One region of the Paenibacillus sp. YAE3 genome, then DNA from elsewhere that is predicted to be linked to it. Evidence: riboswitches for the same ligand, from Rfam matches in the RefSeq annotation. Region 1 holds a riboswitch; the other holds the start of a gene.
The links. A riboswitch is a leader RNA that binds a small molecule or an ion and turns the genes downstream of it on or off. The one in region 1 is predicted to bind cyclic di-GMP.
Positions count from the first base shown of each region.

Region 1 (8,291 bases):
GGTAAGGTTTATATAGGAAGCTACGATTTAACTACGGGACAAAAGCAATCAAATGAAGTAACGAATTATAGTTTCCCGTCATACCGGGATATGGGGGGCGATTTGGTTTTTGATAGTAATGGTTATCTATGGTTTTACGCAGGAAACTCATTAGTTCAGTTGGACCCAAGAACGTCTACCATGGTTCGCAGTGTCGCCATATCTTCCCCTGTCGAAGCCGCCGGGTTCAGAGGAATGAGCTTTTTACCTAACGGCAATATATTCATTGTTAGTGGTCAGAGTAATCCGAGATTCTATATACTTAACCGTGATACTTTGAGCACCACTTACATCGGAGAAATGACGGGGGGATTGATTTATGATCTAGCATCGGAGGTTACGCCGAAGTTCGATCCTAATCCTCCTGAACTTGAATCTCAGAAAAAGGCAGCCATTCAACAAAAAGCGACAGGTAACACGGATACGGTCCACCCGGAAGTAGGAGATACGCTTTTATACACGATAGAGAGCCGGAACAAAGTGGCTAACAGCTTCATTAGTAACCTTGTTATCTCGGATATAATTCCATCAGGGCTACAGTATGTCCCGGGCAGCTTAAAGGTGGACGGCGTGTCTGTCACTGATGCTGAAGGGGACGACAAAGGGCATTATGCCTCAGGCAAGGTAGTCGGTCAGTTTGGTATCATTAAAGATACCGCATCGCACACCGTTACGTTTCAAGTGACAGTGCTGCCGGGCCAGGCAGGCAAGGACATTGCAAATACGGCAGCGGTTGGTGGGGACAATATCGACGTTCCGGACAAGCCGACGACGACGATCAACATTTATCCGCGGGTTCCCGTACTTGAATCCGATAAAAAGTTTGCACTTCAGGAAAAAGCGGCTGGAAACATGGATACGGCCCATCCGGAAGTGGGAGACACGCTATTATATACGATTCAAACCCGAAACGCGGCAGCAGATAGTCAGGTCACGAATCTGGTGATCTCCGACGCGATCCCGGCAGGTCTGGAATATGTTCCGGGCACGCTTCGCGTAGACGGCACAGCGGTGACGGATGCCGAAGGCGATGACCAAGGACATTATGCTGCAGGTCAGGTTGTCGGTCAGTTCGGAGTTATTTCGGACACCAATTGGCACACGGTCCAATTCAAAGCAATGATCCAACCAGGCCAAGCTGGCCAAAGCATTCGCAACGTGGCCGAAGTGACTGGCGACAATATCAATACTCCAAGTAATCCGGGCGTGGAAGTGAGCGTATACCCACCGGCCAACCGGCCGCCAATCGCATCGGATCCTAAAGAAACGACTTGGAAAAACACGCCGGTGACTGGAAGCGTGTATGGAGTAGATCCTGATGGTGACCCGCTGACCTTTACCAAAGGAAGCGACCCTTCCCACGGTACAGTGACGGTGAATCCGGATGGAACATGGACGTACGTTCCAGATCTCGATTTTACTGGAACGGATAGCTTTGAGGTTACGGTGAGCGACGGCAAGGGCGGAACCTCCACCTCAAAGGTGACCGTGAACGTAACGGAGCCGCCAAATCTGCCGCCAGAGAGCCGCAATGATACCGTAACGACGGAGCAGGGTACGACGGTGTCCCGCAGCGTGTATGCAACCGATCCTGACGGTGACCCGCTTACATTCACCAAAGGAAGCGATCCAAAGCATGGGACCGTGACGGTGAGTCCGGACGGAACGTGGGAGTATATACCGGACTCGGGATATAGCGGCCCGGATATCTTTACGGTCATCGTAAGCGATGGCCAAGGCGGATACACGACCTCGACCATTACGGTTAACGTAACGGACAAGCCGACTCCGCCAACGAACCGTCCGCCAACCGCTTCGGATGAAACGGTAACGACGGAAAAAGGCAAATCCGTAACGGATACCGTTTACGGCACCGATCCGGATGGCGATTCATTAACGTATACCAAAGGCAAAGATCCGGAACATGGTACGGTGACGGTGAATCCGGATGGCACATGGACCTATACGCCAGAGCCTGGCTATGTAGGCGGAGACAGCTTTACGGTGGTCGTGGAGGACGGTAAAGGCGGTCAGACGGAGGTTACGATCACGGTTGACGTGAAGGAACCTGCGACGAACCCTGGCACGAACCCAGGTACGGATCCAGGAACAAGCCCGGGAACCGATCCGGGAACAAGTCCGGGCACTACGCCGAATCCGGGCACGGACCCAGGAAAACCAAATCAAGTACCAAGCGTTCCTTCCTATAATGCGGAGACGACGATCAACACGCCGGCAACCGGAAAAATAGAAGGTACGGACGCGGACGGCGACAAGCTGACGTATACGAAAGGAAGCGATCCGAAGCACGGCAGCGTTACCGTGAATCCGGACGGAACGTGGACCTATGTACCGGACCGTGATTATACCGGCAGCGACAGCTTTACGGTGATCGTAAGCGACGGACGTGGCGGCACGACGACGTCCGTGGTGGCGGTCGACGTGAAGGGAACCGGTACTGAACCGGGAACAACGGTTCCAGGAACTACCCCTGATCCGACCAAACCGGGAACCGGCACGACGCCAACGAATCCGGGAAGCGGAACGCCGTCGAATCCAGGACCAGGTACGACGCCAACAAGACCTGGAACCGGAACGGCTCCGGATGCGGGCGACGGATCTGGATCTCCGTTGGAAGACAACGGAACCGTTGCCGGGGAGTCTGGCAAAGCTCCTTCGCCGGGAGAACAATCCGGCAGCAAGCTGCCGAATACGTCGACGAACGTTTACAACCTAGGGTTCATCGGCATGGTTGTACTGCTGGCAGGACTGCTTTTATGGAGACGACGTAAGGCGTAAAGAAATTACACTTTTTAATACGAAAAGGGTTCAGGCTGTCGAGAAGATCTCGACAGCCGTTTTTATGCTCATGTGATTCGAACACGCTTCCTAGAAACGACAAAAACGAAGAAAATATTGCAAAATGAGACTTTAGACCCTAACTTACAATGCATATATATTATATTTTTAAGTAAATGTTAAAAATTTCAACTACATAGAGTCTCGTACGACTAATGGCAAACCCATTGAAAAATGGGGACGCAAAGCTACAGGGGCTAAGGGATTTGCAGACAATATGCAAATGCTACTGCCAGCCAGCTGCCGAATACGACGGAAATCTCCGTCTGGTTTGCTTTTGGACGGGGATTTTCTTTTTTGAATATTTAAAATTTTAACTATTTTGATAGCTGGGGTAAGAAGCCCTGTCTATAGATAAGAGAGCCTGCAAGGAGGGGAGAGCCATTGGAGAGAACTACGAAACGTTCGTCGTAGAAGGAGGGGAATGAACGAGGCGACGAGAGCCAGTATATTGTGAATGTCTCTCTCTACTACATACACTTCAAATCGTGCCAAAACAATCCGCCCCCAGTTTTTGCGATATGGATGAGTATGGATTATCGACGGTCATAAAACTTGCTTACAGCCCTGGAACGGCTTCAAAGCCTTCCTGCTGGAAGAAGGGAGGAGAACAATGAAAAGAAAATCGATAATCAATGCAATGGCTGCTTTGATCATCGCGTGCAGCCCGATGCTACCGTTAAACGGTCAAAATGCTGAAGCAGCTGCAGCAGATGGTAAATGGCTAACGTATAAATACGACGGGTTTCCCCAAGATACTTTCGACCAGTCATTTGCCATCGACGGCACTGCCGAAGTTCCCCAGGGAACGAATTTTGTGCGATTGACGCCGGATCTTACAGAAAAGTATGGAGCGATTTTTAACAAAAATACGCTTTACCCTAAAGACAACTATTCATTCAGCACGGCTTTCTCATTTAAAATGAGTACAGGCAACGCAGGCGCAAGTGACGGATTGACCTTCACGCTCCAGACAGGTACAGGCACTCAAAAAGCCAACGGAGGCGGGTTGGGATATTACGGGATTCAACCGAGTTTTGCGGTTAAATACGATACTTTTCTAAACACGGTTTATAACGATCCTTCAGCCAATTACATTGGACTCGCGGAAAATGGGTCGGTGACGAACCAGGTTGGTTCTGGCAGATATACGGATTTGGACCAGTATAATAGGGACAATGGCACCAACTTTGTTCTATCTAACGGGACTACGTATTATACATGGATCGATTATGACGGTTTAAACAAAAATGTTCAGGTTCGCCTGGGCACTGCCCCGGATCGGGCAAGCTCAAAAGTGGTACTGGATGTAAATAATGTGGATCTTGGCGCTATTTTTGCCGGACAACCTTATTATGCCGGTTTTACCGCCTCTACGGGATACCCGAATAATGAAACGCATGATATCTACAGCTGGTATTTCAAAACCGAGTACGCGCCGATCGAGACGCTCGATCCGCAAAATGATTACTACCAAAACCAGCCGCCGACAGCGTCGGATATGAAGGTCACTACGGAAAAAAATAAACCGAAGACCGACGTCGTTCAGGGCACCGATCCGAATAATGACACGTTGACCTATACCAAAGGCACGGATCCAAAAAACGGCACGGTGACGGTGAATCCGGACGGAACGTGGACTTACACGCCGAACCAAGACTATATCGGCCCGGATAGCTTCACTGTGATCATGGATGACGGCAAAGGCGGCAAAACGGAAACGACGATAACCGTTGATGTCACCGAACCAAGTAAACCACCTGGCGTATGTGGACCAAGAGTGGCGTTAACTAACGGCAGCTTTGAGCAAGGTGCTCCCAGAGGAACTGCTGTTGATGGATCGGGGCTTTATTATTATGAACGCGATGTGCCTGGTTGGAAAACAACGGATGATGCTAAAGGGCAACCTATCATTGAGCTTTGGAACTGGGAACAGAAAATCCCTTCAAATGTTCAGAGCTGGCCAGCACCGCCTGATGGAAAGAGATGGGCAGAACTCAATGCTTTTGAAAATGGGATGTTATACCAGGATGTGAAGACAACGCCTGGACAAACCATCTATTGGCGTCTATCCCATATGGGCCGGTGGGGGGTTGACACCATGCAGCTTCGCATCGGTGCAGCAACGGCTAGCCCTTACGATACCCTAGTTCAAAGACAAATGAGCGATGGAAACACTGCTTGGGGAACCTATACAGGAAGCTATACGGTTCCCGCTGGTCAAACGGTAACTCGCTTCGGTTTCGAGGCTGTGAGTACTTCTACCGGAGTTATAGGAGCAGGCAACTTCCTCGATGATATCTTTCTGGGCACCGCCCCTTGCGGGGTTGTAACCAAGTCAGTATCCCCGGCAGATAACGTAAAAGAGGGAGATACCTTAACGTATTCGGTCAACTTTAAAAACGATGGCGGCGACGAATCGGCCAACACCGTATTTACGGATAATATTCCTGACGGAACTGAATACGTTCCTGGATCTTTGGAGATTGTATCGGGCCCGAATGCCGGGAAGCTGAGCGATAAAAGCGGCGATGACCAAGGAGAGTTTCTGGCAAACGATAATCGGGTGGTCGTTCGTTTAGGAAACGGAGCGAACGAAAGCCAGGCAGGCAGAATCCCGAACATCGATGTTCTGCCTGGAGGAACGACCGTCCAATTCAAAGTTAAAGTGCTCTCGAAGTACAAAACGACTACAGTAGCCAATCAGGCGACCGTAGAATACGACAATTTGCTGTCAGGGAATCATGAAACCCGGAATTCCAACGGCGTTACGGTCGATGTTAACCGTCCGCCGATTTCGCCGGATTTCGAAGAAACGACATGGAAGAACACGACGGTGACCGGAAGCGTATATGGCGTGGACGCAAACGGCGATCCGCTGACGTTCAAAGAGGGAAGCGGTCCGGCAAACGGTACGGTGACCGTCAATCCGGACGGATCGTGGACATACACCCCTAATCAGGATTTCGTCGGTGAAGATAGCTTCACGGTTATAGTCAACGACGGCAAAGGCGGAACCACCACCTCGACGGTGACGATTCACGTAGAGGATCCGCCAAACTACCCGCCGGTAACCGATAATTACAACGTAACGACAGAGAAGGACAAGTCGGTAACAGGCACGGTGTATGCAACCGATCCCGATGTAGGAGATACGTTGACGTTCGCCATCGAAACTGATCCGAAGCACGGCACGGTGACCGTGAATTCAGATGGGACATGGGAGTATAAACCGGATCCGGGATATGTCGGCCCGGATATCTTTACGGTCATCGTAAGCGATGGTAACGGAGGGGTTACGACTTCGACCATCACGGTAAACGTAACGGACAAGCCGAACCAAAAGCCGGTGACGAAGGATGACAACGTAACGACAACGAATGATACGCCGGCCACCGGCAGAGTAGATGGAACAGATCCGGATGGCGATCCGCTGACCTTCACCAAAGGAAGCGATCCGCAGCACGGCACAGTCACGGTGAATCCGGATGGATCGTGGATCTATGTACCGACGCCGGGTTATGTAGGCGAAGACAGCTTTACAGTGATCGTGGATGACGGCAGAGGAGGCAAAACGGAGTCGAAGATTACCGTCGGTGTGACGGAACCGGACAAGCCGACTCCGCCAGCGAACCGTCCGCCAACCGCTTCGGATGAAACGGTAACGACGGAAAAAGGCAAATCCGTAACGGATACGGTTTATGGCACCGATCCGGATGGCGATCCATTGACGTATACCAAAGGCAAAGATCCGGAACATGGTACCGTGACGGTCAATCCGGATGGAACATGGACCTATACGCCAGAGCCTGGCTATGTAGGAGGAGACAGCTTTACGGTGATCGTGGAGGATAGCAAAGGTGGAAAAACCACGGTGACGATCACGGTCGACGTGAAGGAACCTGCGACGAACCCTGGCACGAACCCAGGTACGGATCCGGGAACAACCCCGGGAACCGATCCGGGAACAAGCCCGGGCACTACGCCGAATCCGGGCACGGACCCAGGAAAACCAAATCAAGTACCAAGCGTGCCTTCCTATAATGCGGAAACGACGATCAACACGCCGGCAACCGGTAAGATAGAAGGTACGGACGTGGACGGCGACAAGCTGACGTATACGAAAGGAAGCGAACCGAAGCACGGCAGCGTTACCGTGAATCCGGACGGAACGTGGACCTATGTACCGGACCGTGATTATACCGGCAGCGACAGCTTTACGGTGATCGTAAGCGACGGCCGCGGCGGCACGACGACGTCGGTGGTGACGGTCGACGTGAAGGGAACGGGTACTGAACCGGGAACAACGGTTCCAGGAACTACCCCTGAGCCGACCAAACCGGGAACCGGCACGACGCCAACGAATCCGGGAAGCGGAACGCCGTCGAATCCAGGACCAGGTACGACGCCAACAAGTCCTGGAACCGGAACGGCTCCGGATGCGGGCGACGGCTCAGGATCTCCGTTGGAAGATAACGGAGCCGTTGCCGGGGAGTCTGGCAAAGCTCCTTCGCCGGGAGAACAATCCGGCAGCAAGCTGCCGAATACGGCAACGAACGTTTACAACCTAGGGTTCATCGGCATGGTTATTTTGCTGGCAGGATTGCTTTTGTTATGGAGAAAACGTAAGGTATAATCGTTATATCTGATATGAAGAAAACACTTTTCTGCGCGAAAGGTGTTTTCTTCTATATGAAAAGGCAGGGGGGAATAATTTGAGGAAGAAAGCGGGAGCCGTATTGATGGCCCTTGGGATCCTTATTGTATCCATTGCCGTTTACCAATACGTTGAACATCAGATCCAATTAAAAAAGGCGCTGGCCCAGGCAGAGGCTTTGGTCGGCTCAAAATCCGACGAGCTTCCGGTAACGAAGCCATCGCCCGCAGCCAAAGCCGCCCCTAATCCCACTGTAACGCGGGAACAGTTCCATCCCGCCGATAATGACGTGATTGGATTGCTGGAGATACCAAAGATCAAGGCGGAATTGCCAATCATTGAAGGCACGGATGAAGAGATGCTGGAAAAAGGCGTTGGGCATTATAGCGGTACCGTGTTACCGTCCGACGGCGAGCAAATATTGTTATCCGGGCACCGCGATACGGTGTTCCGCAAGTTCGGCGAGCTTGGGATCGGCGATCGTTTCATCGTCAAAATGCCTTACGGTTCCTTCGAATACGAAATAGCGAGCACAAAAATCGTCGATAAAGACGACACCTCCGTCATTCGACCGATGGGAAAAGAAGTTCTCGTCGTTTCGACGTGTTATCCTTTTCGTTACGTAGGTGCCGCTCCCGACCGGTATGTCGTATACGCCTACCCGGTTTCAACGGATCAGGGCACCCCAAGCAAAACGAACGGATCGGCGTAATGCCAAAGCCGCAGCCGCGAAGGC
Region 1 is NZ_BAAIYF010000015.1:30,996-39,286, reverse strand. Features, by position in the region: gene AC27KL_RS23790 (Ig-like domain-containing protein) at 1-2,838, shown strand, start outside; cyclic di-GMP riboswitch class I at 3,046-3,146, shown strand; gene AC27KL_RS23785 (Ig-like domain-containing protein) at 3,512-7,534, shown strand; gene AC27KL_RS23780 (class D sortase) at 7,614-8,267, shown strand.

Region 2 (6,739 bases), on a different contig from region 1:
TTTTTGATATACTCTGTTAGTTTGTTGAACCATTGAACGGGGCTAGATGCTTATTTTGAGGTAAGCGTAGATAGAGTAGAGCAAAAGTCCCAAGATATTTAAGAAAATTCGAATCTTCCCGCAACTGCTGGGAGGTACGAAATGAAACAGGAGGTTGAGATCGATTGTTAGCACGAAGAAGTAAGTTATTTTGGAAGAAACAGCTTATGGTTTTACTCGCGTTCATCGTTGTGGTTGGCGGCTTCCCAGCTGCGTTCGCATCGGTAGCGAAGGCGGCTGATTCAGCGCCTAATCTTATTGTGGATTATGAGTTTAGGGACCCCGGAAATGGAGGGTTGCCTGTTGATAAACTGGGTCACTCGAAACTGGAAGAGGTGTCCGGTGAACATACCTTTAATGGTAAGACTCGAATGTATGGCAACGCTACGAAAGGGTACGGAGCGGACAGTGCCGGCAGCTATTGGTATTGGACGGCAATTAATGAAGGGAAAGATGAAAAAGGTGGCGGATTTACGCTCGACATCGATCCAGTCGTTGATAAAGATATTTCTCGTAGTTACTCAGTAGGGGTTCGTTTTTCTTATGACAAGTTTAATCCTAATTGGACCAAAATCATTGATTATAAGGATAAAACGACTACAGAAGGATTTTATTTTACTGGTGATGGCGACAGAAAGTTGATGTTTTACAATGTAGGTACAAAAGGAGCAACAACTGCTGAACCAAAGCAAATTGTCGACATTATCGCTACAAGAAATAATGATTCGAAAATGTTTACTGCCTATATGATGATTAACGGGGAATTTCGCAAGGAAATTGAAATTAACGATTCAGGTGGAAAAGCTACCCCAATTGAGTTGCAAAATGGGAAAATTCGCTTCGGCTTTTTCCATGATGATCTTCCCACTATGGGGGTTGAGAGACCAGAAGGCGGCAAGGTGTATTCTATTAAATTCTGGGATGGAGCCATCACGCCTGCAAAAGCACTGGAAGCTACAGCGGTTAAGGGAACTGAAGCCGGAACGAAAATAACAGCCACACCTGAGAGTGGAAATTCTTTGATGGTGCTTGTTTCTGACACGCTTCTCCCATTTCCGCTTCAAGGGGAAGATGTTCCAGCGGGTGCTCAAGAATACACCTCGGGTTCTGACCTCAAAGGTGTAGATGCGAACACGAACAAATATGTTGGCGTCTATGAGGTTGATTCAAATGGAAAAATTGTTGGGTTCAAGTTAATTACACTGACAGAGAATGAGATTTTACCTCCTCCTTCTCCAGCCTTAGAGATCACTGAACCAAGTGGTACGGTGAACGTAACGAAACCTGCGATCAAAGGGAAAACGGAAGCAGGTACGGAAGTCACCGTAGTGATCAAAGACAAAGATGGCAACGTGGTTCCAAATGCCGGAGGAAAAGCCACTGTAGATGGAAACGGCGACTGGAGCTTTACACCATCGGAAGATTTGTCTGACGGAAAGTACACCATTGAAGTGACAGCTGAGAAAGACAGCAAAGTATCGAAAGTGTCAAGAGACATTACTGTGGATACGACAAACGTTGTCGACAAATCCGCGCTGAAACAGAAAGCGGAGGAAATCAACGGCAAGATCGCTGCAAGCGAATTGACCGGGTCCGACTACACCTCGGCAAGCTGGAACAATCTGACTAGCGCGCTTGATGCAGCAGAAAGCGTACTGCGTGATCCTGGTGCGACCCAGGATCAGGTAAACCAGGCTTTGGCTGCTCTGCAAGAGGCTGAGAAGAATCTGGTGAAGGTAGGCGGGGAGCTGGATGGACTGAAGCTTGCTGGACTGATCGAAGACGGTCAGGAAAAGCCGATCAATCTGACTCCGGATGTTGATTTGGAGAAATACAAGCATTATCAAGCTACGGTAACGGACGACGTATACGCTATCAGTCTGGATCCGAAGGCGAAACATCCGGACGAGACTCAGGTGAAGGTATACGTGAACAACACGGAGTATTCTGCCGATGAGTGGAGTAACCTTCCATTGAATGTAGGCGACAACACGATTATCGTTAGTGTTCAAGATAAGGCTGGCAAGGAAATCGATAAGTACACCATTACCATCGTTCGCGGAAACGCGGCCAATAAATTGGAATCGTTAGTTCCTTCTGTAGGAAGTCTGTCTCCGGCTTTCGATCCGAATCAGGATACCTACACGATGAGCGTAAGTAACAGCGTGTATCAGATTCAATTGACGCCGAAGGCACTGGATCCAAACGCTACGATTCAAATTCGCGTAAATGACGGGGAATAGAAAGAAGTCCCTAGTGGTCAGATCAGCGATGATCTCGCGCTAAATGTGGGTCTGAATAACATTGTCGTAAAAGTTACCGGTAAAGACGGCAGCTTCAAAGAATATACCGTGAAGGTAACGAGAGAAACCAGCAGCAACACTGGCGGCGGCAGCACCGATGGCGGGAACTCGGGCACAGGCAATACAACTCCACCACCAACGACAGACCCTGTGAAACCGGGGAACATCATCACAACCGATAACGGTTCGAATGTATCGTTTGCTTCGGGTACGGTAAACGGTGACCAAGCGACGGTTACGATCGATAAGGACAAGCTGTCCGGCATTCTGGCGGACGGTAAAGGACATAAACTCGGCATCAGCGTACCGGGTAAGGGCGATGTTGAAGTTCGAGGATTGACGCTTGAAGGCTTGAAAAAGATCGCCGATACCGGCTCCAGCCTGGAAATTGAAGATGTGCTGGCGATTTATCCGGTTCCTGCAGGACAGCTTGATGTGGATGCCATTAGCAAACAATTCGGCAACGCGCCGCTCAGCGATATTGCCGCTAACATCAAAATCAAACGTTCTGCGGACGATCTGGCCAAGCTTGCCCGTGAGAAGGCAGCTCAAGGCGGTTATGAACTGCTTGTGCATCCGGTAGATCTTGACTTGAGCTTTATGCACGGCGGGAAAACGGATAGAGCGGGGTTGTTGAACGGGTATGCGCCGAAATACATCGCGCTTCCGGAAGGCATCGACCCGAACCGCATCACGACAGGCGTTATTGTGAACCCGGACGGCAGCGTGTTCCATGTGCCGACGGTCGTCACGAAGGTGAATAACCGGTATTTCGCACTCATCAATGATTTGCGCAGCAGCGGTACCTATTCGGTGATTTGGAATCCGCAGGATTTCGAGGATGTCCAGTATCATTGGGGCAGAGCGGACGTAAACAACATTGCCGCAAGACTCGACCTGAAAGGCAACGGCGACAATACGTTCTCGCCAAACCGATATGTGACACGCTCCGAATTCGCTGAAATCGTCGTATTGGGCCTAGGTCTGATGCGTCAGGACGCGCCGCAAAACATCTACCCTGACGTGCCGTCGACGGCATGGTATCGGAATGCTGTAGCGCTCGCGGATGAATTTGATATTGTTCGCGGATATGAGGACGGCAACTTCAAAGGCGGACAGCAAATCACGAGAGAGCAAGGTTTTGCCATGATTGCTCGTGCATACCGCTTGATTCAATCCGTAAACGTGCCGAATCAGGAGCAAATCGCTTCTACGCTGGCACCATATGCGGATGGGGATAAAGTAGCTTCTTGGGCGAAAGCGGATGTTGCCCAGCTGATCGCAGCGGGAATTATCCAAGGCAATGGACCTAAGCATCTGAGCCCGAAAGCAGGAATGACGCGTGCGGAAGTCACTGCACTGATGGCAAGAATGCTGAAAGTAACGAACCTGATTGACAAGTAATGAAGCAACGCAAACAACCATTGATGACGACAAGTCGTCAATGGTTGTTTTTTTATCTGTTTAGTAATTCCTTCTGGTAACAACTTCTTTAATAGCAGGAGACTCTTCTAAAACCAGACCGATTCAGAAAATATTCAGAATTGTCTCATATAATGTCAAAAGAAGCTACTAAAGTACTAAATCCGACAAAATTCAACAACATTGAGGTTAGTAGATTAGCCTATGATTTTGAGGAAGGCTAACAAATAGGAAGTTTTACTGCAAATCTTACATATATACACTCGTACGAAAAGAGCAAACCCGCTTGAAAATCGGGGACGCAAAGCTAAAGGGGCTAAAGGGAGCCAAGTGCCTATGCCAGCCAGCTGCCGAATACGACGGAAAACTCCGTCTACTGGCGCTTGCTATTGGATGGAGTTTTTATTTTTTTAGGTATTCTATTGAAGGAGCCCGTTGCTGTAAGGACCGGCCGTAATCCTTATCGGTTTTCTGCCAATTGATTTCTGCAGCTCGTGTGATCCTGACATAGCAGTTAAAAAAGTGAAAAAAGAGGTGGACAAGGGTAGCTAAAAGAGTGCATTGATAACTTTTACACAAGAAAGGAATGATCTATTTGCTAAGCAACAACATTAGATTACGGAAAATAGGGATGATGTTCCTGATTTTTTCTCTTGTCTTCACGGGTCTAGGGGCAAGCTTAGGGACTCCAGTCAGCTATGCTGCTTCTTCGGAAGTTTATGTAGCTAGTGGCGGCAATGATAGCACAGGGGATGGAACTAAAGAGAATCCTTATAAGACATTGAACAAAGCCTATCAAGAGGTTGATAACGGGGGAACGATATATGTCAAGGACGATATCACATTGCCACCACCCTTTGATATGAATGCTGCCAAGAAGTTTACGATTACTACGGACCCTGAAGCCGATAAGCCTGCTGTGATTCATCGTGGTTCAAAGAGCAGCGGTTCAAAAACACTTTTTGGTCTTAATAGCGGTCACCTTACTTTGAAAAATATCGTTATTGACGGTGGGAGTGAATTAGTAGATGGAAGGATATTTAATATAGGTAGTTCAAAACTGACCATTGAAAAAGACACTATTTTACGCAACAATTATGACACTATAGGAGGAAGCGCAATCATTCTCCTAAACCAAACTTCGGTCCTAGAAATGAATGGTGGAAAAATTACAGGTAATATGCATGCGAATTCAAGTGCGGTCCTTATTAATATAGCTGGTGCAAGATTCACTATGACTGGAGGCGAAATCACTGGGAATAGTGGTGGTGGAGTTCAAGTAAAAGCTGGTGAGTTTGACCTTTCAGGCAATGCAGTCATTACTGGGAATACGTTTGGGGAATCGGAGCGAAACGTTTATCTGGAAGGTTCTAAAAATATTACTCTAAGTGGAGACTTTACCGGGCAAGCGGGTATTACCGCACAAAATCGTATGATTCCGGGAAAACAGTTTGGACAAGCAAATTCCAGAGATTTGAAAGGGATCGAAAATCTGGTTGCAGACTCAGGCGGTCTTCTTGCAAGTTATGGAGAAAACAATACTTTAGTATGGAAAACGACGCCTGGCGGGGTAAAAGGTAGCAATGTATCCTTATGGCTAAAAGCAGATGACGGTGTAACAGCCGGTGGCGACGGTACGCTTCCAGGTTGGAAAGATCAGATTGGCAAGAATAGTTTTTCTATTGTGGGAACAGCACCAACCTATCAATCGGATGGTGTAAACTTTAACCCTGTCGTTAATTTTGGTAAGAACGGGTATTTGCGGGGCGATACCGAGATTAACATGACGGAAGCATATACCGTAGCCGCATGGAATGGAGATAAGGGGACGGATCGGGGCGCTATCCTTTCTCCAATAGTACAAACGGGTATAAGCCACCAGGCCATGTATTTCTTCTTTTCTTACCAAAGTAAATTTTATACCGGAATCTTCCCTCTATCTGATGCACAGAACAGCGCAGGTAAATATATGGAAGCGGGTCCTCCTGAAAATGGGGAATACGGTTTATGGAATGCAGCTCGTGATAAAGAAGGTAGTATATACAGAAAAAATGGTAGTCCAGCGCTCACCAACTCAGTACCTGGACTCGAAAATCCTATGATTGGAGTACCACAGATAGGCAGAAGATCTGATAATACCACTCCTTCTTACCTTAACGGAAATGTTGCTGAAATTATCGTCTTAAATAAAAAAGCCACGCCTGAGGAACGTAATAAGGTAGAAAGTTACCTTGCTCTGAAGTACGGTATTACGTTAAATGATGGTAAGAGTAACTATTATGATGCTGCTGGTAACCAAGTGTGGGTAGCAGATGCAAATTACACGAAAAATATTGCAGGTATTGGCCGTGATGATGCGGGGAGCTTGTATCAAAAGCAAAGCCGTAGCATTAATACAGGTGACCAAGTAGCGATTGGTATCGGCGAACTGGCTGAAACGAACGCGCTTAATACTAATCTGCTTACAGATAAGCAATATCTGATCTGGGGCGATAATGGAAAAGGGCTTGTTTTTGACCAGCAAATTGGAAATGTAAACCATGCCCAGCGTGTATGGAAGGTACAAAACACTGGTGCAGTTGGTCAAGTTCAAGTAGCAATCCCTACAAGTGCTATTCCTGCCGGAAAAAAGTTGCTTGTAAGTAATAGTGAGGCAGATTTTAATTCCGCTAAGGGATATGAATTAGCGATCAAAGATCTTAACGGTGTAGAATATTATGTAGCTACAGTATCGGATGGATTAACGAATGGACAGTTCTTCACATATGGTGTGGAAGCGCCAAAAGTGAAAACAGCTACTCTTGAAGAGGTTACAACTGGTGGGAAAGAGATTACTCTAACCTTCGATCAAGAGATTGAACTAACTGATTTAACTGGTCTTACGGTTAAAATTGGTGCGAAAGAGCTTTCGATTAATGACTTCGAAATAGGAACAGATGGCAAGACATTAATCTTGAAGACAACTGAAGATATTA
Region 2 is NZ_BAAIYF010000016.1:419-7,157, reverse strand. Features, by position in the region: gene AC27KL_RS24230 (cadherin-like beta sandwich domain-containing protein) at 165-2,282, shown strand; gene AC27KL_RS24225 (S-layer homology domain-containing protein) at 2,328-3,746, shown strand; cyclic di-GMP riboswitch class I at 4,030-4,119, shown strand; partial or broken gene AC27KL_RS24220 (DUF8202 domain-containing protein) at 4,396-6,739, shown strand, end outside.
Region 2: another riboswitch for cyclic di-GMP. It lies ahead of AC27KL_RS24220 (DUF8202 domain-containing protein); the one in region 1 lies ahead of AC27KL_RS23785 (Ig-like domain-containing protein).